Regions from separate parts of the Pseudarthrobacter sp. 05T312 genome, predicted to be linked through region 3. Evidence: predicted binding sites of a transcription regulator. Region 3 holds the regulator's gene; each other region holds the start of a gene.
The links. The regulator HrcA, encoded in region 3, represses chaperone genes, less so after heat shock. The targets are predictions, from matches to a motif close to TTNGCACTCGNNNNNNNCGAGTGCNAA.
Positions count from the first base shown of each region.

Region 1: the regulator HrcA is predicted to act here: its motif matches at 3,977-4,003, upstream of groES (co-chaperone GroES).
Region 2: the regulator HrcA is predicted to act here: its motif matches at 4,920-4,946, upstream of AC1DIP_RS02490 (FmdB family zinc ribbon protein).

Region 1 is NZ_JBFTLY010000001.1:469,974-477,842, forward strand. Features, by position in the region: gene AC1DIP_RS02375 (glycoside hydrolase family 3 N-terminal domain-containing protein) at 1-1,363, shown strand, start outside; gene AC1DIP_RS02380 (shikimate 5-dehydrogenase) at 1,406-2,224, shown strand; gene AC1DIP_RS02385 (THUMP-like domain-containing protein) at 2,231-3,469, opposite strand; gene AC1DIP_RS02390 (hypothetical protein) at 3,524-3,904, shown strand; gene groES (co-chaperone GroES) at 4,160-4,453, shown strand; gene groL (chaperonin GroEL) at 4,533-6,143, shown strand; gene AC1DIP_RS02405 (dihydrofolate reductase family protein) at 6,345-6,947, opposite strand; gene AC1DIP_RS02410 (ATP-dependent DNA ligase) at 7,018-7,869, shown strand, end outside.
Region 2 is NZ_JBFTLY010000001.1:497,704-505,572, reverse strand. Features, by position in the region: gene AC1DIP_RS02520 (metallophosphoesterase family protein) at 159-929, shown strand; tRNA gene AC1DIP_RS02515 (tRNA-Ala) at 1,387-1,462, opposite strand; gene AC1DIP_RS02510 (hypothetical protein) at 1,584-2,525, opposite strand; gene AC1DIP_RS02505 (GNAT family N-acetyltransferase) at 2,607-3,227, opposite strand; gene galU (UTP--glucose-1-phosphate uridylyltransferase GalU) at 3,232-4,137, opposite strand; gene AC1DIP_RS02495 (5-formyltetrahydrofolate cyclo-ligase) at 4,271-4,891, shown strand; gene AC1DIP_RS02490 (FmdB family zinc ribbon protein) at 5,002-5,274, shown strand; gene AC1DIP_RS02485 (RcpC/CpaB family pilus assembly protein) at 5,386-6,108, shown strand; gene AC1DIP_RS02480 (AAA family ATPase) at 6,120-7,869, opposite strand, start outside.
Region 3 is NZ_JBFTLY010000004.1:39,882-47,750, forward strand. Features, by position in the region: gene AC1DIP_RS07880 (GerMN domain-containing protein) at 1-686, shown strand, start outside; gene AC1DIP_RS07885 (16S rRNA (uracil(1498)-N(3))-methyltransferase) at 679-1,452, opposite strand; gene dnaJ (molecular chaperone DnaJ) at 1,455-2,582, opposite strand; gene hrcA (heat-inducible transcriptional repressor HrcA) at 2,668-3,681, opposite strand; gene AC1DIP_RS07900 (DUF3097 domain-containing protein) at 3,852-4,703, shown strand; gene AC1DIP_RS07905 (DUF4870 domain-containing protein) at 4,825-5,235, shown strand; gene hemW (radical SAM family heme chaperone HemW) at 5,272-6,501, opposite strand; gene lepA (translation elongation factor 4) at 6,527-7,869, opposite strand, start outside.

The sequences.
Region 1 (7,869 bases), on a different contig from region 3:
ACTCCACCTCGCAGGCTCCATCATCATGGGCGACAACGTCCCGCGCGACCCGCAGGGCCAGGTGGACCTGGCCGCTATGGGCGCAGTAAACCAGCGGCTGCAGCAGGCTGTTGCGGCGGACGGCCGGCGCTGGCCGGGGATCATGAGCGTGGACCAGGAAGGAGGGGCGGTGGCACGCCTGGGCCAGCCCCTCACCGAGTGGCCCGCTCCCATGAGCTACGGGGCCGCCGGCAACCTGGACCTGACGCGCAAGGCCGGCAAAGGCCTGGCAAGCGAGTTGGTGCCGCTGGGCTTCGACCTGGACTTCGCACCGGACACGGATGTGACCGTCGGTCCTGCAGACCCGACCATCGGCGCCCGCTCCATGTCCGCGGACCCGGCTGCGGCAGCCGCCCAGGGAACCGCCTTCTCCCAAGGCATGCTGGATGCAGGCGTGCTCCCCACCGTCAAGCACTTTCCCGGGCACGGCTCGGTAACGGCGGATTCCCACCTCAGCCTCCCCGTCCAGCCCGCCGGCCTCGACGTGCTGCGGGGCCGCGATTGGAAACCCTTCGAGGCCGCTGTCGCTGCGGGCCTTCCCATCATCATGACCGGACACATTGCCGTCCCCGCGCTCGAACCGGGCGTGCCGGCGTCGCTCTCTGCCCCCAGCTACGCGACACTCAGGGGCCTGGGCTTCAAAGGGGTGGCCGTGACGGATGCCCTCAACATGGGCGCCGTCGAGAACCAATACCCGGCCGGCGCCGCTGCCGTGAAAGCACTGGCCGCCGGCGCCGACCTGCTGCTGATGCCTGCGGACGTGGAGCAGGCGCACGCCGCCATCGTCCAGGCCCTGGCCGCCGGCACCCTTCCCGCCGCACGCCTGGATGAAGCAGCTCAGCGCGTGGCCACCATGATGATCTGGCATGCCCGCACCACCGCGCCTGCCGGAACCGCGGGCGCGGGTGCTCCGGCAGGAAGCGGGGCGGCGCTGTCGGCCCAGGTTTCGGCCTCGGCTGTCACAGTGGTCTCCGGTCCCTGCAGCGGACCCCTGGTTCCCGGTTCCGTGCGGGTAGCCGGCGGGGGACCGGGGGACCGGGAGCGCTTCGAAGCCGCCGCCGCACGAGCCGGCGTCAAGATCGGATCGGGACCCCTGGTCAACCTCATCGGATTCGGCGGCAGACCGGCCGGCGGGGACATCGCCGTGTCCCTTGACGCTCCCTGGCCGCTCCAGGAGTCCACCGCCCCGGTGAAGCTGGCACTGTACGGCCGCACCGACGCCGCCTTCGACGCCCTGGTCGCCGTGCTGGCAGGGAAGGCCCCGGCGCCGGGAAAGCTGCCCGCCGCCGTCGGGCCCTTCCCGGCCGAAACCGGCTGCCCCTGATTCCCCGGCCGCCCACGCCCGCGGGAACGCTTTAATGGAGTGGTGCCCATACTGAATAAAGACATGACCCTCTGCATCTCGCTCTCGGCCCGTCCCAGCAACAACGGGACCAGGTTCCACAACCACCTCTACGGGCAGCTGGACCTGAACTGGATCTACAAGGCCTTCGCGCCCACCAACCTCGAACAGGCCATCGCCGGTGTCCGCGGGCTGGGCATCCGGGGCTGCGCCATCTCCATGCCTTACAAGGAAGACGTCATCGCGCTGGTGGACGAGATGGACCCCTCCGCCAAGGCCATCGACTCCGTAAACACCATCGTGAACACGGACGGCCACCTCAAGGCCTACAACACGGACTACACCGCGATCGAACAGCTCCTCGCCACCAACGCGGTCCCCACGGACTATTCCGTGCTGGTGCAGGGCGCCGGCGGCATGGCCAAGGCCACCGTTGCAGCCCTCCGGGACGCCGGATTCACGGACGTCACCGTCATCGCCCGCAACGAGGCCGCGGGGCGTGCACTGGCGGACCAGTACGGCTTCCAGTGGCGGGCAGCGCTCGACGGCGGGACGGCCGACCTGATCATCAACGTCACCCCGCTGGGGATGGCCGGCGGGGCGGAAGCGGACACCGTGGCTTTCCCGCCGGAAGCCATCAACGCGGCCCGCCTGGTGTTCGATGTGGTGGCGCTGCCCGCCGAAACCCCCCTCATCAAGGCCGCCCGCGCGGCCGGCAAGCCGGTGATCAACGGGGCCGAAGTGGCCACTATCCAGGCGCTGGAGCAGTTCGTCCTGTACACGGGCGTCCGGCCCACCCCGGACCAGGTGCGGGCAGCCGAGGAGTTCATGCGCGCCCAGTAGGGGCAGCTAGGCGGGTTCCACCACGATGGCCACCCGGTCCTCACCGATGCGCGTCAGGACCAGGGTGGCCGACTTGCCGCCCTTCTTCGCGTTCTTTCCGCCGGGCAGCAGCTGCTTCCGCAGCTCTTCCGGGGTGACCGCCGTGCCGCGCTTCTTGATGTCCAGCACGGTGATGCCCTCCTGCTTTACCCAGGCCTTCAGCGCCTTGACGTTGTACGGCATGACCTCCAAAACCTTGTAGGCCCGGGCGAACGGGGTGGCCAGGAGTCCGGGAGCGCAGATGTAGGCGATGTGCTCGTCCACCAGGTGGCCGCCGAGCTGCAGCGCCACATCCGCCACCAGTCCGGCGCGGATTACGGCGCCGTCCGGTTCGTACAGGTACCCCTCCACCGGGCCCACCGGTGCGGCCGGGCCCGCGCCGAAGTCCTCGGCGCTGGTCAGCTCCGCAGGTGCCTGCGGTCCCAGGACCAACGCGGCGCGCCGGACTCCAGGGCGGCGCACGGCGTTGAACCACAGGGTCACCTCCGTGACGTCACCGGCCACCGACACCCACTGCGCCTCGCAGGCCGCCGGCACGGATTCGTGCGGCATGCCCGGGCCCATCTTCACGCCTACTGCCTTGCCTTGGGCAGCCAGCGATTCCACGAAGGACAACGGCGGGGAGAAGGCTTCGGGGTCCCAGATCCGCTTGGTGCCCGAGGTGGAGGTGACCCGCCGGGCGGGGTCCAGCCAGACGCCGTCCATCCCGTCGAGGGGGACGGACGCGGCGTCAGCATGGACCACTGTGGCGTTGGGGAAAGGGATGAGGTTCACGGTGGCGCAGGCCGCGGTGGTCTCGTCCATTTCGACGGCGGTGACGTTGATGTCCAGGGACGCCAGGGCCAGGGAATCGGCGCCCAGGCCGCAGCCCAGGTCCGCCACATGGCTGATGCCGGCGGCGGCGAACCGCTGGGCGTGGTGGGCGGCCACATTCAGGCGCGTTGCCTGTTCCAGACCGGCCTGCGTGAAGAGCATCTGGCGGGCGAACTCGCCGAATTTTGACTCCGCCTTGGTGCGCAGCCGCGATTGAGTCAGGACGGCCGAGACAAGCCCTGCAGGGTGCCCGGCCTTCCGGAGTGCTGTGTTGAGCTCGAACGAGTCCTCATCCCGGTACGGGCCCAGGGATGCCAGCAACTCCCAGCCCTCGGGGGTCAGCAACGGTGCGATTTGGTCCTGTGCCATCTGGTCCTGGGGAGCGTGAGCCATGGGTTCCAGCCTAGTGGAGGAGCGGGTGGGCGGGATGCGGATACTGTTGAAACCATGGATGAGAGCGCAGCCACCCGCGAGCCCGATGACCACGAATCGCGTGACCGCGGCCCGGCCAGGTTCGCCCGGCCGGTCCTGATTGCCGCGGCCGTCGTGGCCGTGGTCTGCATCGCGCTGCTGGTGATCATCTTCCTGCTCGATACGTTCAACGCCACCGTTTACTCGGTAGGCGGCAACGACGTCCAGGACAACACCCAGGAGGCCAGGGACATCCGCGGGCTGTACGACGGCGCGCGGGCCGGAAGCATCTTCTTCCTCGTTGCTGCGCTGCTCGCCGCAGCGGTGTCCGGCTGGGTGCTCTTCCGGGGACGGAAGCAGGGCGGCAGCGACACGGAGGGCGGCGAGGACGTGGACTTCGACGACCTGGGCCGGTAGGGACAGGGCGCCATTTCGCGTCCCCGGCCACCTGCCGTCGTCCGCCCCGGGCTGTACGCCCATGACGAAACGTTGGCACTCACCTTGACCGAGTGCTAACTCATACATAGAGTCTTCATTAGCACTCTCCCTAGGAGGGTGCTAACACATGAAGAGCTGCCAGCCAGGCTGCTGCCGGCACCGCGACGACGGTTTGCCAGCTACGGCGGAAAGCTTTCCAGTCCACGAATTTGCTGACGAAAAGGAGAGGTCCGAGTGTCGGTCTCTATTAAGCCTCTTGAGGATCGTATTGTTGTCCGCCCGCTCGAAGCCGAGCAGACCACGGCTTCCGGCCTGGTCATCCCGGACTCCGCACAGGAGAAGCCGCAGGAAGGCGAAGTTGTCGCCGTAGGCCCCGGCCGCTTCGAAGATGGCAACCGCGTTCCCGTTGACGTAGCCGTTGGCGACGTCGTCATCTACTCCAAGTACGGCGGAACCGAAGTCAAGACCGGCGGCACCGAGTACCTCGTGCTGTCCGCCCGCGACGTCCTGGCAATCGTCGTCAAGTAACTCTTCCGGATCCCCGTGCTGCCGGCCATGCTCACGCTGGCCGGCAGCGCGGGGTTTCTGTCTTTGAAAGGACAAAACCATGGCAAAGCAGCTTGCGTTTAACGACGCTGCCCGCCGGTCCCTTGAGGCCGGCATCGACAAGCTCGCGAACACCGTCAAGGTGACGCTCGGCCCCCGCGGCCGCAACGTCGTCCTGGACAAGAAGTGGGGTGCCCCCACCATCACGAACGACGGCGTCACCATCGCCCGCGAAGTCGAGCTGGACGACCCCTACGAGAACCTTGGCGCACAGCTGGCCAAGGAAGTAGCCACCAAGACCAACGATGTTGCCGGCGACGGCACCACCACCGCCACGGTCCTGGCACAGGCGCTGGTCAAGGAAGGCCTGCGCAACGTTGCAGCCGGCGCTGCCCCCGGCCAGATCAAGCGCGGCATCGAGGTTGCGGTTGAGGCCGTGGCCGCCCGCCTGCTGGAGAACGCCCGCCCGGTCGAAGGCACCCAGGTAGCCAACGTTGCCGCCATCTCGGCGCAGAGCGACGAAATCGGCGAACTGCTCGCCGAGGCCTTCGGCAAGGTGGGCAAGGATGGTGTCATCACCATCGAAGAGTCCTCCACCACCCAGACCGAACTGGTCCTCACCGAGGGCATGCAGTTCGACAAGGGCTACCTGTCCCCGTACTTCGTCACCGACGCGGAGCGCCAGGAAGCAGTCCTCGAGGACGCACTCATCCTGATCAACCAGGGCAAGATCTCCTCGATCCAGGAATTCCTGCCGCTGCTCGAAAAGGCGCTGCAGAGTTCCAAGCCGCTGTTCATCATCGCCGAGGACGTTGAGGGCGAGGCCCTGTCCACGCTGATCGTCAACCGCATCCGCGGCACCCTGAACGTCGTGGCCGTCAAGGCTCCCGGCTTCGGCGACCGCCGCAAGGCCATGCTGCAGGACATCGCCACCCTCACCGGTGCGCAGGTTGTCTCCCCGGAACTGGGCCTCAGCCTGGACTCCGTGGGCCTGGAGGTGCTGGGTACCGCCCGCCGCATCACCGTCACCAAGGACAACACCACCATCGTGGACGGCGCCGGTTCGGCCGAGGACGTAGCTGCACGCGTAGCCCAGCTGCGCGCCGAGCTGACCCGCACCGATTCCGACTGGGACCGCGAGAAGCTCCAGGAACGCCTGGCCAAGCTGGCCGGCGGTATCGGCGTCATCAAGGTCGGCGCTGCCACCGAGGTTGAGCTGAAGGAAAAGAAGCACCGCATCGAGGACGCCGTGTCCTCCACCCGCGCTGCCCTCGAAGAAGGGATCGTTGCCGGCGGCGGCTCCGCCCTGATCCACGCCCTCAAGGCACTGGATGAGGATGCTTCCGTCAAGGCCCTCGAAGGCGACGCCGCCGCAGCCGTGGGCATCGTCCGCCGCGCACTGGTGCAGCCGCTGCGCTGGATTGCCCAGAACGCCGGCTTCGATGGCTACGTTGTCACCTCCAAGGTTGCCGACCTTGAGACCAACAACGGCTTCAACGCCAAGTCCGGCGAGTACGAGGACCTGATCGCCGCGGGCGTCATCGACCCGGTCAAGGTCACCCGTGCAGCCCTCCGCAACGCGGCCTCCATCGCCGCCCTGGTTCTCACCACCGAGACCCTGGTCGTGGAGAAGCCTGCCGAAGAGGACGAGCACGCAGGCCACAGCCACTAACGCTGCGCCCTGGCGGCTTACCGCTGAAAAGGCTGGTCCGGCATCTGCCGGGCCAGCCTTTTGCGTTGTTGTCCTGGACGGTGGCTGGGCCCACGCCGCCAAGGTTCCCTGGCCGAGCGAAGCGAGGTTAGGGGGCGGTGGGTGGGCCCACGCCGCCAAGGTTCCCTGGCCGAGCGAAGCGAGGTTAGGGGGCGGTGGGGACTAGCCGGCGTCCATCTCCCGCGTCTCAACTTCTCCGGCACGCTCGTACACCAGAGACACCGCACCCTTGGGGAAGCTGCGGGCCTGCTCGGCCAGCGTGAAAGTGGAGGGAACCGTTCCGGCGTCGAAAAGGCGCTTTCCCTGGCCCAGGACCACGGGGTACAGCCAGAGGTGCAGGCGGTCCAGCACATTGGCAGCCAGGAGGGACCGGATCAGGACGCCGCTGCCGAACATATGGGTTTCCCGGTGCTCCTCCCGGAGCCGGCCCGCCGCCGCGGCATCCGGCAGGACTGTGGTGCCGGCCCAGTCCGGGTCCGCCAGCGTGGCGGAGACAACGTACTTGGGCACGCGGTTCAGGGCATCGGCGATGTCACCGGACTGGTGCGGCCAGTAGGAGGCAAAGATGTCATAGGTCCTCCGGCCGAGCAGCAGGGCATCCATCCGGCCGATCTCGGCTGCTATCGAGGCACCGGATTCGTCGTCGGACACGGGGGCCTGCCAGCCGCCGAAGGAGAATTCGCCCTCGGGGTCTTCTTCACGGCCGCCGGGCGCCTGGTAGACGCCGTCGAGGGTGATGAACAGGTTCGCCACGATGATCCCCACGCGCACATTGTGGACCCGCGCCCGCCCGCTGTCCAGTGTCCCGGTCCAGTGCCCGTGGCAGGATGGTGCCATGCTGCTCCTCGAGCTTGTGGACACCACTAAGGCCGTCGCATCAACCCGTTCCCGGCTGGCAAAGGTGGATGCCCTGGCCCACCTGCTGCGCCGGCTGGAACCGGCGGAGATCCCGACGGCGGTGGGCTTGCTCAGTGCCAAGCCCCGCCAGGGCCGGGTAGGGGTGGGCTGGAGCGCGGTGGCGGCGGCCAAGGAAGAACCGGCAGCGGAGCCACGCCTCACCGTGTCGGACTTCGATGCCGCTCTGGACCGTCTCCTGGCTACATCGGGCAGCGGGTCGGGTGCGGAACGGGCCGCCATCCTCGGGACGCTCATGGCGGCCGCCACCGAACCGGAACAGTTGTTCATCGCCGGCGTCCTGCTTGGAGAATTGCGCACCGGTGCCCTGGAAGGAGTGCTGACGGACGCCGTCGCCCGCGCCTCCGACCGGCCCCTCGACGCCGTGCGGCGTGCGGCCATGCTGTCCGGCGACCTCGGCGGGACGGCGCTCCTTGCGCTGACCGGCACCCCGGCCGAGCTTGACGCCGTCGGCCTGGTGGTGGGCCGCCCGGTGCAGCCCATGCTCGCGGCCACCGCCGGCAGCGCGGCTGCCGCCCTGGAAGCGACGGGGGAGGCCTCGGTGGAATTCAAGCTCGACGGCGCCCGCATCCAGGTGCACCGGTCCGGCAGCGAGGTACGGATCTTCACCCGCAACCTTGCGGAGGTCACGCACCGCCTGCCCGAGGTGGTGGACCTGGTCCGCGGGCTGCCGGTGCAGGACGTGATCCTCGATGGCGAAACCCTCGCCCTGGATGAGGAGGGTGCGCCGCGGCCCTTCCAGGAAACCATGTCCCGCTTTGGTGCCGACGCA
Region 2 (7,869 bases), on a different contig from region 3:
GCATGTACTGAACTGGTACGTGCTGTACCTATGACTTGGAGTTGCTGTCACTTCTATTACTGCCGCCCGTCGTGGGTCTTGTGACCGCTTGTGAGTCTGTGAGTCTCCGGATTGTGGATGCGACCCAGTAGATAGTTCGTTACGAGGAAAGGAGCAGCATGGAAGAGCCCAGGCTGGTTTTCATCGGCGACACACATGGCGACACGAGCTGGATGAGGACCGTGCTTCGCTCCGCAGCCAGGGCGGGCGTCCGCTCGTTGATCCACGTTGGTGATGACGCTTTCGACTGGCCGGGGCGCAACAGGCCCAAGCACGCCAACAGAGTGAACCACATGCTGGAGGACCACGGGCAGAAGCTCTTCTACAGCCTCGGGAACCACGATAATTGGGACACGGGATTGAAGCTCAAAATAGAACCGGATGGCCTGGCCACTTGGCGGCCAAACATCCGAGTGTTCCCTCGCGGCGGCCGAGCAGTCATAGAGGGGCTGACAGTCGGCTCCATCGGTGGGGCCTACAGTATCGATGCCAGTCACCGCACTCCGGGGATGTCCTGGTGGGACTCGGAGGAGCCGACACGGGAGGACGCGCAGCGGCTCATTGACGGCGGCCCGGTTGATGTCCTCGTGACGCATGACGTTCCGCTGGCCGTGCCGATGGTTGGAGACTTCAAGCTACCGCCGGGCGTAGTCGACCGAGCGAACGTGACCAGGCGGCTTCTCCAGGACGTCGTGGACGAGCTCCGGCCGCCCCACGTGTTCTGCGGGCACTGGCACCAACGGAAAACCCACGAGCTCGTGCACCCGGACGACAGTGTCACCGTAGTGGAAGTTCTCGCAAATGAGTACAACCGCCGGACCAACGCCGTCCTGGTCACACAGGGCGAACAAGGCCTCGTCGTGGAGCCGCTGGACCTCTCCGGCAACTGATCAACGCCGGAACAAAGGACGGAACCTCCCAGTAGTGGCTGCCTGCGACTAGTGAATGCACCGCGAAATAGCCTCTGGCTCGCAGTGGCCCGGTCGGGTGGCCCCTAGTGGCACCAGCGGCTGGCTGAAACAAGGTTTGGGTGGCACTAGGCCGGTCGATGCAGCGTCGGCAGAGGTATCTTATCTCCAGAAAAGGGCAGGCTATCTCTCGCCGGTCGGGATAGCAGGAGAGCCAGTGACAAGCCGATCTTCACGGCGCGAGTGCGCTGTCACCTCGCCGCTCGACTCCAGAGCCCTTTCTGGTTCGGCCGCGCGGCGCCTGCAACGCCAGCGTGCCAGGAACCTAAGATCATTCCCATGACTCTTCATCCCAGAACCGATAACGCCCCCGTTCGGGGTCCAAAGTGTTATGAAAGTGTTTATTTTGAAGCCGGGGTACTCGAAAATCCCCTACAAATGGTGGAGCTAAGGAGATTCGAACTCCTGACCTCTTCGATGCGAACGAAGCGCTCTACCAACTGAGCTATAGCCCCGGGCGTATCCGCGTCCTGCGGGTTTGTTGCCCGCCGGTTCGGAACCGGTGTCCCTAGGCTACAAATTTTCGCAGCCCAACGCCAATTGACGCGCAGGGGCGCCGGGGGGCACCCCATAACCCTATGCGCGGCGGCGCTGCAGGACGTCGTCGAGGTTGCTGAGGGCGCTTTGGGCTTTGGACAGCTGCTGCGCTTCCGTTGCGGCCGCTGCCTCAGCAGCCGGGGTGGAAGTGGCGCCCTGTTTCAGCGAGGGCTTCCCCATTGCCTTTGGTGCTTCCGGCAGCTCGAGCGGCTTCGGTTCGGGACGCTCGGCCTTGGGAGCCTCCACATAGACAGGCTTGGGGACCTCTACGGGCTCCCACGGGGTGCTCACGGGAGCGGCAGGTGCGGATGTGGCCGCGCTGGTGTCGCCGGCCGCGATGGCGACGGCGAGGGCTGCTTCCCGCAGCTCCACTGCGGTCAGGGGCTTGGCCTTCGGCTCCCCGGCCTCGGCGTCGAAAAGCGGGCTGTCACGCCGTGTGGGGGCACTTTCGGGCTTCGTCGGAATTGCCTCGACGGTGTCCGGACGGCGCACCGGGGCGCTCATTGCGGAGCGGAAGGCGGCGTCCACCTTCGCCTTACGGTCACGGATGGCGAGCCAACGCAGCAGTGCCACGGATGCAACCGTCAGCAGGGTGCAGGTGAGCGGAAGGGCGGCCGAACCGAACCCGAAAGGAAGCATCACGCCGAAGATAAAGGCGGTGACGAGTGACAGCAGCCCCACCAGGGCCAAGGAAGTCCGTCCGTAGCGGATGCGGAACGGCGCCGCAGGTGGGGTGCTTGCAGTGCCGGCACCGGATGCGGCACTCTTCCTGGGTTCCATGGCTTTCTCCTGCTGGGCGGCGACGTTTAAGACCAGGCCGGACTGGGGGTCCGGCCTCTCATCGGCGGGGGCGTCTGCCAGGAAATCGACGGCGGGCTGGAACTGGTGCCGGCGGTTCCGGAGGACGTAAGGGGCAACCCATACAATCCAGAGCGCGACGGCAACCACAAGGATCACTGAGCTGCTAAGGGGGAAGTCCACACTCAAAACCGTATGAGCATCATGCCTGCTCAGGCCGCATTAGCTACGGTGTGTCGTGTCCGCGTGGGCAATCCGTTGGATTTATGACCGGTGCGATGCCAGCCATGGGCCAAGCAGGCCCTCCGGGACCTCTTCGGAGGTGAGCGCAAACGAACGGTGGTCAGCCCATTTGCCGTTGATGTGCAGGAAGCGGGGCCGGTAGCCCTCGTCCCTGAACCCCAGCTTCTCCACCACCCGCAGGCTCGGGCCGTTCTCGGGCCGGATATTGATTTCCATCCGGTGCAGGCCGAGTGCCCGGAAGCAATGGTCGGTTACCAGCGCCACGGATGTGGGGGCTATCCCCCGTCCCGCCCGGGAGTGGTCCACCCAATACCCCAACGTGGCCATCATGGCTGAACCCCAGACGATCGAAGACACTGTCAGCTGGCCCACGATGGCCGGGTTCCGCAGGCCCGGCCTCCACTCGGTGATGAGGAAGGGAAGCGCGGTGGCCTGGGCGGCCTGGATATTGAGGGACCGGACCATGTGCCGGTAGTCAGGGAGTCCACCGCCCGGGTCCGGGTTGGAAGCCTCCCACGGCGCCAGCCACTCGCTGTTCCGGTACCGCACTTCGCTCCACTCTTTCTTGTCGCGGTAGCGGATGGGCCGCAGGACCAGGTCGCCGCACTCGAGGGTGACCGGCCAGATGGGTCCAGTGCGCACGGCGCTACTGGGAAAGGCTGGCGGTGAAGCCCGGCAGCCATTCCCGCAGGCCCGGGCCCAGGTCCTCGCTGTCGATGGCCAGCTGGACGCAGGCCTTGAGGTAGCTCAGCTTGTCGCCGGTGTCGTAGCGGCGTCCGCGGAACACCACGCCATACACTCCGTGACCCTCGCCGTCACCGGACGCCAGTTCCTGCAGGGCATCCGTCAGCTGGATTTCGCCGCCACGGCCCGGCTTTGTGTGCTCAAGGACCTCGAACACCGCAGGGTGCAGGACGTAGCGGCCGATCAGCGCAAGGTTGGACGGCGCTTCCTCTGGCGAGGGCTTCTCCACCAACCGGTTGACCCGGACGTAGTCTTCGCCGTCGATCTCCTGGACGTCCGCGCATCCGTAGGCGCTGATCTGGGAGGGTTCCACTTCGATGAGGGCGACGACGGAGCCGCCCGTTTGGGCCTGCACTTCAATCATGGTGCTGAGGAGTTCGTCACGGGCATCGATGAGGTCATCGCCCAGCAGGACGGCAAAGGCTTCATTGCCTACATGCTGCTTTGCCCGGAGCACGGCGTGCCCCAGTCCGTGCGGATCGCCCTGCCGCACGTAGTGGATATCACCGAGCTGGCTGGCTGCCTGGATGGACGCGAGCTTTTCGGTATCGCCCTTGTCCTGGAGGGCCGATTCGAGGGACGGCACCCTGTCGAAGTGGTCTTCGAGGGCCCGTTTGTTGCGGCCGGTGATCATCAGCACGTCACTAAGGCCCACGTGGACGGCTTCCTCCACGACGTACTGGATGGCAGGCTTGTCCACGACGGGAAGCATTTCCTTGGGCATCGCCTTGGTGGCAGGCAGGAACCTGGTGCCCAGGCCCGCTGCGGGAATGACGGCTTTGCGGACTCTGGGATTACTGGTGTTCACCGGACTAATCTAACGTCAGCGTCAAGTATTTAAGTAACCACCGGCTATTTCAGTAACCACCGGCGCGACAGGCCGGCACCCGGACTGCCCTGGCTGCAGGCTGCGGACCACCGGGCAACGCAGGAAGGACAGCATGCTGCAGGAGACGAACGCCATCAAGGACGGGATCCGGGCCAGTCATCGCCGCAGGCGGGCAGGCCTTGCGCCGGCGCAGCTTGAAGCGGCGGGCCTGGCACTGGCCACCCATGGCGACGCGTGGGCGGGATCGGTGACTGACGGTCTCCCCGGCATCGCGTGCGTCTACCTTGGCGTCGGCCAGGAGCCACCCACCCTGCCGCTGATCAACGCCCTGCACCGCAGCGGGCACAAGGTCCTGCTGCCGGTATGCGAACCCGCACGGGAGCTGAGCTGGGTGTTCTGGAAGCCGGACACCGGCTTCGAACGCAGCAGGTATGCCCCTATTTTGGAGCCCACCGGGCAACGCCACGGACCCGAAACCGCGGGGGAAGCGTCCGTGCTTTTCATTCCGGCCACAGCCGTGGACCTTGCCGGCAACAGGATTGGCCAAGGCGGCGGGTACTACGACAAATTCCTGGGGCACCTGGCCACGGCCGGGAAGGAAATCCCGTTGTCCGCTGTTATTTACGACGATGAATTACTGCCCGCCGGCACCATTCCGGCAGAGGAGTTCGACCGCCCTGTTCCGGCCGTTCTTTCGCCTGCCGGGCACCGGACCCTGTTGGGGGCGGCCTGAGCACAGGGCTGGCGGCGCAGTGATAGAATTAGCACTCAGGCCCTGCGACTGCTAATGGTTTACCACGCGGCAGCACGGGACCTCTCGTTTGCCCAAGAGGAGGAGCACCAGTGCCAACATATGCTTACGCCTGCAAGGACTGCGGCCACGCCTTCGACATCGTCCAGTCGTTCTCGGACAGCAGCCTGACGTCCTGCCCTGAATGCCAGGGCACGTTGCGCAAGAAGTTCAACAGCGTTGGCGTGGTCTTCAAGGGTTCGGGCTTCTACCGCACGGACTCCCGCGATTCCAAGGGCAGCTCCGTCTCCCCCGCTCCGGCTGCGGCTCCGTCCGCACCCGCCACCACCCCCGCCGCTGCGGCGCCGGCAGCTGCCGCGAGCTAAACGGACATAGTCTTCACGACGGCGGCCGGCGCGTTCCAGCGCCGGCCGCTTTTGTCCACATAGCCGCCGTCCCGGGTCCCTGTCGCGTACGCCCCCAGTTAGCGTGGGCGCATGCCCATCCTTCCCCGTCGTGGCCGCGCCGGCCTCAGGTATCCCACGAACGCCGGCGGCCGCAGCCCCAGGAAACGTCCGCCTGCAGCCCGGCTCGCCGCCTGGCTGAGCCGCAACCGCAGGCTTGCCGCTGCCCTGCTGCTGTCCGCAGCCGCCGCGATCGCCGTCCAGCAGCTCACTCCCGCTCCGCTCGCCACAGCCACTGCCCTGGCCGCTGCCCGAGATCTGCCTGCGGGGACAGCGGTGACCGAAGCGGATGTGGCGCGGGTCCAGGTGCCCCCGGGCATGGTCGCCGACGGCTTCCTCCAGGATGAGGCCTCCGCCAAGGGCAAGCAGCTGGCCGCCCCGATGCGCAAGGGCCAACTTTTATCCGATGCCCAACTGGTAGGCCCTGGCCTCCTGGCAGGGACGCCGCCGGGATCTGCCGCGGTGCCACTGCGAATGGCCGACGCCTCGTCCATCCAACTTGTCTCCCCCGGCCAGCTGGTCAACGTGGTGCTTACATCAGCCAACGGGTTCGACCAGCAGGGCCCCTCCGAAGTATTGGCGTCCGCCGTCCCGGTGCTGTGGACCTCCAACAAGGGCGGCCAGAGCGGACAATGGCTGGGCACCACGGAGACAGACGGCCTCATCGTGGTGGCAGCCACGGCAGAACAGTCATCCCGCCTGGCCGGAGCCTCCACCCAAGGCAGACTGTTCTTTGTTTTGGTCGGCCCTCAGTGACCCGGCGGCGGTCAGCCCCAGTGCGGCGGCTTCTGTTCCTTCAGCCACGCGTCGTGGTCATCATCGCGGTCACCCCAGCTGCGGGCGTCGTCCTCCGCGGCCTTGGTGGGCAGGACTGCTCCGGTACCGGCCGGAGCCGTCCGGGACACCGGGGTGCCTTCAGCCGGGCCGGCAGGGACGTCTCCATCAGCTGCTGTTACCTGCTGTCCGTTCACGTTCTCGTCCTGGCGCATGTCTTCCTCGCGGCCGTTGTCTTCAGGCCTGCCGTCGGCAGGCTTCTGTTCCTTAGTCATGGGGTCCGTCTCCTGGCGTCCACCGTCGCCGTCACGTGCTCCACCGGAATCCCGGGGCAGATAGGAAACTCCCGCCGCCGGCGCAGCGTCAATTCCATTGAGCGCCTGGTCAACGTCATCGTCAAGGAACCCCACGGACTGGCTGGCACGGCCCGGCAGCACCATCTTTTCCAGGCCCAGGTAGCCGGCAATGCGGTCCGCGCAGGACGAGGGGTCCGTGAACACCTCGATGGTCCACAGCGGCATGTACCGCCAGCCGAGGCGTTCCAGCAGCTGCGGGCGCAGCCTGCTGCGCTCACGCACGCTCATGGTGCGGTACTGCGCAGTTCCGTCGGACTCGATGGCCACGGGCCGCGGAATGTCGGCATCATCCTGGCCCATCGTGTTCAGGGGGTCCGCGGCGGCAACCACGTCAATGGCACCGTCGTATTGGTGCCAGACCCTGGCGCCACGCGCACGCAGCCGGTCGCCCAGATCCGCCACCAACGGGTCCGCGCCAAGTGCCTGTTCACTGGCGGCAGCACGGGATGCCGGGGTACCAAGGTCCGTGTTGCCGGAGATTTCCCGGTCCAGGAGCGCGTACAGGTCCACCGCGCCGTGGGTGAGCCGGGTGTGGTCCAGGTCTTCAGGCCGGAAGCAGGTCAGCACGTGCAGGGAACGGCGGGCCCGGGTCATGGCCAGGGCGAACTTCTCCCGGCCACCTTCAGCGGACAGCGGCCCAAAGTTGTGGAGCGCACGTCCGTGCGGGGTCCGCCCGAATCCGGGCGAGAAGATGACGTGGTCGCGGACCAGGCCCTGGGCGCGTTCCAGGTCCACCACGCGGAAGGATTCCGGGCCCGCGCCGAAGAATCCCGCAAGCCCCGGCTGGTTGGACAGCTGCAGCCTGATGGACTCGCCAATCCTGGCGGCGTGCCGCAGGCTGGCAGTAACAACCGCCAGGGAGGTCCGCGGGCGCAGGCGGGCGTGCTCGAACACCAGCTCCACTACCCTGTTGACCTCCGCCACCACGGACTCCACGCCCTCGTGGTCGGCGCTGGGAAGGCCGGTACCGTCCGGCAGGTACTCCACCAGCAGCGACCGGTCCAGGCCCGTGGCCGACTGGCCTTCGGGCAGCCGGCGCAGGCCGCCGTCGTAAAAGTTCTTGCTGAGCTGCAGGACCAGGTCCTCGTCCACTGCGCGGTACACCACGTTGAGCCGCCACACCGGCAGCACTGCGGAGAGCGCGGTGAAGGCGCTCTCGACGCGGTGGTGGGCGGACTCTCCGGCGGCCAGCCGCTCCACCCCTACGGTGAACGTCCGCGGCGTAGCAATGCGGGGATCGCCGAACGCAATCACCTGCCGCGCCCGGGCAATGGACGGCAGGACAGCCTGCAGGGAAGTTGCTTCAGCGTCAAGAATGACGACGGCGTCAAAATGCTGTTCGGCCGGCAGCAGTCCGGTCATCAGGTAAGGGCTGACCGACCAGACC
Region 3 (7,869 bases):
ACCGCGAGTTCCGGGACGTCCCGGAGCAGGAAAACCCGGTGACACGGGCCCTGCGCGCCATGATGTCAGAGAAACCGCTTGACCCTGATTTCTTCACGCCGTGGCAGAATCCGGACAAACTGGCTACGTCCATTTCGGGCAAGGACATCATCACCGTTGACGTCTCCGCTGATGCGTTCAACAGCAACCTCGACGCTGATATGGCGGCCCGGGCCATCCAGCAGCTGATCTACACGGCCACCGCAGCCGCCGCGAGCTCGGGCCTGATCGACACCGGGCAGCAGATCCGGGTGCGGATCCTGGTGGACGGCCACACGGACTACGTGGCGTTCGGAAAAGTCCAGCTGGGCGCACTGATGACCCGGGCCGCCGGCCTGGTGGCGCCGGTCTGGATCATCGATCCCCAGGAAAACACCGAGGTGCCCAGCGGCAGCGTAAAGATCACCGGCCGCAGCACGTCGCCGGGGGCAAAGCTGCACTGGCAAATCCTGCAGTCCGGGGACGGCGGCAGCAAAACGCCCTTCCTGACCGGAGAGACCACGGCGGCCGCCGCCCAGGGGCAGGCGGGAGTTTTCACGCTGGCGCTCAACCTGCCACCGGGCGACTACGAGCTCCGGGTGGCCCAGGCAGGTTCCGGCGGGGAGCCGGACCGCAATGAGGACACGAGGTCCTTCAAGGTCAGGTAGCGGCCCACCGGCCAAGGATGTCGCTTGCCAGCACGACGGCGGCCGGACCGGCTGTGGAGGACCGCAGGACGTGGTGCCCCAACAGGGCAGTCACGGCGCCTTTGTCGCAAAGTTTCGTTACTTCCCGCGGGCTGATGCCACCCTCCGGACCGACAATCAACAGGACTTCCCGGATCCCGGCCGGGGCACTCCCCTGCCACTCCTGAAGGACAGCACGCATCGGGCGCACAGCGTCTTCGTGGAGGATGACCGCCAGGTCAGCGGCCTCCACGGCAGCGGAGAGCCCTGCCGTTTCAACCGCAGCCCGGACTTCGGGAATCCAGGCCCGGCGCGCCTGTTTCGCGGCCGCCGCCACGGCAGATTCCCACTTCGCATGGGCGCGGGCGGCCCTGTCGCCCTTCCAACGGACGATCGACCGTTCGGACTGCCACGGTACGACGGCGTCGATCCCCAGTTCGGTGGCCGTCTCGATTGCCAGCTCGTCGCGGTCACCCTTGGCCAGCGCCTGGACCAGTACCAGCCGGACGTCCGGCCTTTCATCCGTGGCCACGGCGCCGCACTCCACTTCGAGACCGGAAGGGGCAGCTGCGACGATTTTTCCGGTCATGCGGGTGCCGGCGCCGTCGACGATGTCCACCGACTCTCCCGGCGACAGCCGTTTGACCGTCACGGCGTGGCGTGCCTCGGAACCGTCCAGGACAAAATGGCCGCCAGGGACCATTCCGGCCAGCGAGCCGGCGGGTGTGAAGAAGACGGGATTGCTCACCGCTACAGGTTACCGAACCGGTCCCGAAGCTTGGCGAACATGCCACCGCTGGCGGCGAGCTTTCCCTCGGTGATCTGTTCCCCGCGAAGCTTGGCGAGCTGCCGGAGGAGGTCCTCCTGCGCCGGGTCGAGCTTGGCCGGCGTGTCCACCTGGAGGTGGACCTTCAGGTCCCCGCGGCCGTAGCCGCGCAGGTGGGTGACACCCAGGCCGCGCAGGGTGATGATCTCGCCGGACTGGGTTCCGGGCTTGACGTCGATGTCCTGGGTGCCGTCGAAGGTTTCCAGGTTGACGTCGGTGCCCAGGGCGGCGGCAGTCATCGGGATGTGCAGGGTGGCGTGAAGGTCATCGCCTTCCCTCACATAGGTGGCGTCATTGTTGACACGGATTTCCACGTACAGGTCGCCGGCGGGGCCGCCGGCAGGTCCCGCCTCGCCCTGCCCGGAGAGCTGGATCCTGGTTCCGGTGGCCACGCCGGCGGGTACCTTGATGGTCAGCGAACGCCGGCTGCGGATTCGGCCCTGGCCGCTGCATTCGTTGCAGGGGTCCTTGATGACGGTGCCGAACCCTTCGCAGGTGCCGCAGGGGGCCGCCGTCATGACCTGGCCAAGAATGGAGCGGACGGCCCGCTGGACCTGGCCGCTGCCGCCGCAGATGTCGCAGCGCTCGGGGTGCGTGCCGGGCCGGCAGCAGGATCCCTCACAGGTGGGGCAGACGACGGCGGTGTCCACTTCGAGCTTCTTGTTCACGCCGAACACGGCGTCGCGAAGGTCGATCCGGACGCTGATGAGGGCGTCCTGGCCGCGGCGGACGCGGGAAGCCGGGCCGGAGCTGCCCCCGGCGCCGAAGAAGGTGTCGAAGATGTCCTGGAATGCGAAGCCCTGGCCCGCGTAACCGGCTCCGCCGAAGCCGTTGTCCGTGCCGTTCTCGTTGCCCGTGGTGTCGTAGATCCGGCGCTTCTGGGGGTCGGAAAGGACCTCGTAGGCGTGAGTTACTGCCTTGAAGCGTTCCGAGGCATCCTCACCGGGGTTTACGTCCGGGTGGAGGGTACGGGCCAGTTTGCGGTAGGCCTTTTTGATCTCTTCGCCCGTAGCTTCGGGTGAGACTCCAAGGACGTCATAGTGGCTGCTCAAAGTTCGTATCTCTTCCTTGTTGTACTGCGTTCAGTCGGGCGCCCGGCTCTTTGTTCCCGGCCGGAGAATGCTCCGGCCGCGCGGGTCAGGGCCCCAAAATCCTGGAAAGGTAGCGGGCCACTGCCCGGACGGCGGCCATGGTGGTGGGGTAGTCCATCCTGGTCGGGCCCAGGATCCCTACCTTGGCGACGCTGTCGGGGCCGTAGCCGGTGGCCACTACCGAGGCCTCGGCCAGGCCGTCGTAGGGGTTCTCCCTTCCGATGCTGACGGCAACGCCGCGGTGGTCCTGTGCCATCTCGCTCAGCAACCGCAGCATCACCACCTGCTCCTCAAGGGCCTCGAGTACGGGGCCGATGCTGAGGGGGAAGTCCACGTTGGACCGGGCCAGGTTTGCTGTCCCGGCCATGACCATCCGGTCCTCCCTGGTGTTTTGCGCCAGACCCTCGAGGCCAAGTGCCAGGGCGTGCGCAGCCTGGCGGTGTGCCTGCGCTGTGCCCGCCACGACGGAGGGAAGGGCCGTGGCAAGCCGGCTCAGCGGCGTCCCGGACAGTGCGGCGAGGAAACGCGTGCGGAGTGCTGCCACGGCGTCGTCGCCCAGGTCCTGGCCGACGTCGATGACCCGCTGCTCCACCTTGCCGCTGTTGGCAATGAGCACCACCAACACCTTGCGGGGGGCAAGCAGCACGAATTCGATGTGGCGCACCAGTGCCTTGCTGAGGTGCGGATACTGGACCACAGCCACCTGGTTGGTCAGCTGGGAAAGCAGCCGGACAGTACGGTCCAGGACGTCGTCGAGATCGTCTGCGCCTTCAAGCAGGGACTGGATGGCCCGGCGTTCGGCTGCAGAGAGCGGCTTGACCGCCGAGATCTGGTCAACGAAAAGGCGGTAGCCCTTGTCCGTGGGAATCCGCCCTGCACTGGTGTGGGGGGCCGTGATTAATCCCTCGTCCTCAAGGGCCGCCATATCGTTCCGGATAGTTGCGCTGGAAACCCCAAGATGGTGCCGCTCAACCAGGGCCTTCGACCCGACCGGCTCGCGGGAGTGGACGTAATCCTCCACGATGGCCCGCAGCACTTCCAGTTTGCGTGGCTCGCTCACTCTCCACCTCCATCCACGGTGCGGGGCCCATGCCCCGCCAGATGCCACCTTGTTAGCACTCGACATGCCTAAGTGCTAACAGTCTATTATGCCTTGGCCCGTTGTTAGCATTGGTACCGCTCCGGGCGAAATTCCGGTGCGGAGGACCTAGCGCTAGGCGGATCGAATCCATGGATTACCAAAACTGGGGGCCCCGCGGCATATCCGCCCCGGCCAAAGCGGAATTGCCCGAGGTGCCGGTGGAGCGGGGCATGGTGCTGGAGGATGTGCAGTCAGGCTGGGTGGGTGCCGTGACGCGGGTGGAAAAATCCGGAGGGATGCACGTGGTTGCCCTGGAGGACCGGCGCGGGAAGTCCCGGTCCTTCAAGCTGGGTTTCGGTTTCCTCCTGGAGGGCCGGCCCATCAGGCTCGTGCCCCCGGCACCACGTCCGGCTGCCGGCGGTCCGGTCGCCGGCAGGACGGCCTCCGGTTCTGTCCGGGTCGCCGGCCAGCGGGCCCAGGTGGCCAAGGCAAGCCGTATCTGGGTGGAGGGCAAGCACGACGCCGAACTGGTGGAAAAGGTCTGGGGCGACGACCTTCGGGTAGAGGGCATCGTCGTCGAACCCCTGCACGGCATCGACGATCTCGCCGCTGCGGTTGCCGGCTTCAACCCCGGTCCCGGCCGGCGGCTCGGCGTCCTCGTGGACCACCTCGTTCCGGATTCGAAGGAGTCCCGCATCGCCGACGCCGTTATGGCCTCCCCCGGCGCGGCCGGGAATGTCCTGATCGTGGGACACCCCTACGTTGATGTCTGGCAGGCTATCCGGCCGGCGGTGCTGGGCATCGACAAGTGGCCTGCCGTGCCCCGTGGACAGGACTGGAAGACCGGGATCCTGAAAGCCTTCGGCTGGCCGCACGCCACCAAGGAAGACATCGGCCTCGGATGGCAGAAACTGCTGGGTGCCGTCCGCACATACGCCGACCTGGAAGCATCGCTGCTGGGGCGGGTTGAGGAAGTCATCGACTTCCTCACCGTGCCCTGAAGGGCGGACACTGCCCCCGGAGCCAGTATTCTTGATAGTGCAATGCCGGCTCTCCCAGGGGTATTGCACACCGCACCCGTATTTGACGTCAGCACCACTTGCATCTCCGAAGGAACAGACTGTGGCAGAAAACGCACGTGATCACAGGGACGGCCAAGGCCGCTCCGAGTACCATGGCGTCCCCGCCAATGCCCTGCCGCTCACGGCCAGCGAGGACCGCCAATGGGCCACGCTGGCACATTTCGGCGGGATCCTTGGCTGCGTGCCCTCGCTGCTGATCTACCTGATCTTCCGCCACCGCGGGCCGTTCACCGCGCAGGAATCCAAAGAGGCACTGAACTTCAGCCTGCCCCCCACCATCGCCGCCGTCCTGGCCAACATCCTGGTGTTCATTCCCTACGTGGGCAACATCTTCGCCGTGATCGCAACCCTGATTTGGGTCGCGCTGACCTGCTTCTCCGTGGCCGCAGGGATCCACGTCAACAAGGGCCAGCCGCACCGCTACCAGTACAACCTGCGCTGGATCAAGTAGCGGAGCGGGCCCTCCCCTTGGACGCGCCGGCGGCCGTCAGTCCGGAAGGACGCGGCGGACCACGGCGTCCGCCAGGAGCCTGCCCTTCAGCGTAAGGACAAGGCGGCCCTGGAAAGCGGCGGCCGGCTCCACCAGGCCGTCAGCAATGAGCCCTGCAACCTGGTGCCTTCCTCCGGCGCTGAGGGCCGAAACCTCAAGGCCTGACTGCAGGCGCGCTTCCAGCATCACCCGCTCCATGTTCCTGGTTTCGGCGTCAAGGGTTTCCCGGCCCGCCGCAGGCGAATGCCCCTGGGACAGGCGGTTGGCATACGCGGACGGGTGCTTCACGTTCCACCAGCGCACCCCGCCCACGTGCGAGTGCGCGCCGGGGCCGATGCCCCACCAATCGTCGCCACGCCAGTAGGCCAGGTTGTGGCGGCACGCGTGCTCCGGACTCCGCGCCCAGTTGCTGACCTCATACCAGCCGAGCCCTGCATCGGTGATGAGCTGGTCGGCGAGTTCGTACTTGTCGGCGTGGTCGTCGTCGTCAATTCCCGGCACCTCGCCGCGGCGCATCTGCGCGGCCAGCTTGGTGCCGTCCTCCACAATCAGCGCGTAGGCGCTGATGTGGTCCGGCTGGTAGGAGAGGGCAGTCTCCAGGGAGTGGCGCCAGTCGGCAAGCGACTCCCCCGGCGTCCCGTATATCAGGTCCAGGCTGACATCCAGCCCGGCCTCCCGCGCCCACTGCACCACCTGCGGAACCCTGCTGGGCGTATGGGTGCGGTCCAGGACCTTCAGCACGTGCGGGACTGCGGACTGCATGCCGAAGGAGACCCTCGTGAAACCCGCCTCCTTGAGGATGGCGAGGGATTCGGGGGTGACCGAATCGGGGTTGGCTTCCGTGGTGACCTCGGCGCCGTCCTCGATGCCCCACCGGTCAATGGCGGCGCGAAGGATCAGGGCGAGGTCATCGGCCGGAAGCAGGGTGGGTGTACCGCCCCCGAAAAAGACAGTGCTGAGCTTGCGTTCCGGCAGCCCCGAACGACTCATCACCTGGGCGGCCAAGGACACTTCCGACACTGCGGTTTGCGCGTAGGCATCCTGCGACGCGCCGCCGCCCAGTTCCGTAGCGGTGTAGGTGTTGAAATCGCAGTACCCGCAGCGCACCGCGCAGAACGGAATGTGGACGTACAGGCCAAAGGCCCGGCCCGCCGCATCGTCCGCAGCCTGGGCAGGCAGCAGACCGTCCGACGGCGCCGGGTCGCCGAGGGGAAGTACGCTGGGCATCAGCGGGTCCCCTGCTGCGCGGTGGTCACTTCTTCTTGGCCTTGTCCTTCGATTCGTCGGTGGTGAGGGCGGCGATGAACGCTTCCTGCGGAACCTCCACCGTGCCCACCATCTTCATGCGCTTCTTGCCCTCTTTTTGCTTCTCCAGCAGCTTGCGCTTTCGGGAGATGTCACCGCCGTAGCATTTGGCCAGCACGTCCTTGCGGATGGCCCGGATGCTTTCGCGGGCAATGATCCTGGAGCCAATGGCCGCCTGGATCGGCACCTCGAACTGCTGACGCGGGATGAGTTCGCGGAGCTTGCCGGTCATCATCACGCCGTAGGCGTAGGCCTTGTCGCGGTGGGTGATGGCGCTGAAGGCGTCCACCTGTTCGCCCTGGAGCATGATGTCCACCTTCACGAGGTCGGCGACCTGCTCGCCGTCGGCCTTCCAGTCCAGGGAGCCGTAGCCACGGGTCTTGGACTTAAGGATGTCGAAGAAGTCGAACACGATTTCCGCCAGCGGCAGGCGGTACCGGATTTCCACCCGGTCCTCGGAGAGGTAGTCCATGCCGCCCATGACGCCGCGGCGGGACTGGCACAGTTCCATGATGGCCCCGACGAATTCGTTGGGGGCCAGGATGGTGGCCGAAACCATCGGTTCGCGGACCTCGGCGATTTTGCCCGTGGGGTACTCGCTGGGGTTGGTCACCCGGACCACCTTCTTGTCCTCCAAAGTCACCTCGTATTCCACGTTCGGTGCCGTGGAGATCAGGTCGAGGTTGTATTCCCGCTCCAGGCGTTCGCGGGTGATCTCAAGGTGCAGCAGGCCGAGGAAGCCGACTCGGAAGCCGAATCCCAGTGCGGCCGAGGTCTCCGGTTCGTAGACCAGTGCTGCATCGTTGAGCATGAGCTTTTCGAGGGCGTCGCGCAGCACCGGGTAGTCGGCGCCGTCCAGCGGATACAGGCCCGAGAACACCATGGGTTTGGCGTCGGCGTAGCCGGGCAGGGACTCGGCCGCCGGCTTGGCAAGGTTGGTGACGGTGTCGCCCACCTTGGACTGCCGGACGTCCTTTACGCCGGTGATCAGGTAGCCCACTTCGCCCACGCCGAGGCCCTTGGAGGGTGTGGGTTCCGGGGAGCTGACGCCGATTTCGAGGAGCTCGTGCGAGGCCCGGGTGGACATCATCTGGATGCGTTCACGGGGGTGGAGCATGCCGTCCACCACGCGCACGTACGTCACCACGCCCCGGTAGGTGTCGTAGACCGAGTCGAAAATCATGGCCCGGGCCGGCGCGTCCGGATCGCCCTTCGGCGCCGGCAGGTCGCGGACGATCTTGTCCAGGAGCGCCTCCACGCCAACGCCGGTTTTGCCGGACACCCGCAGCA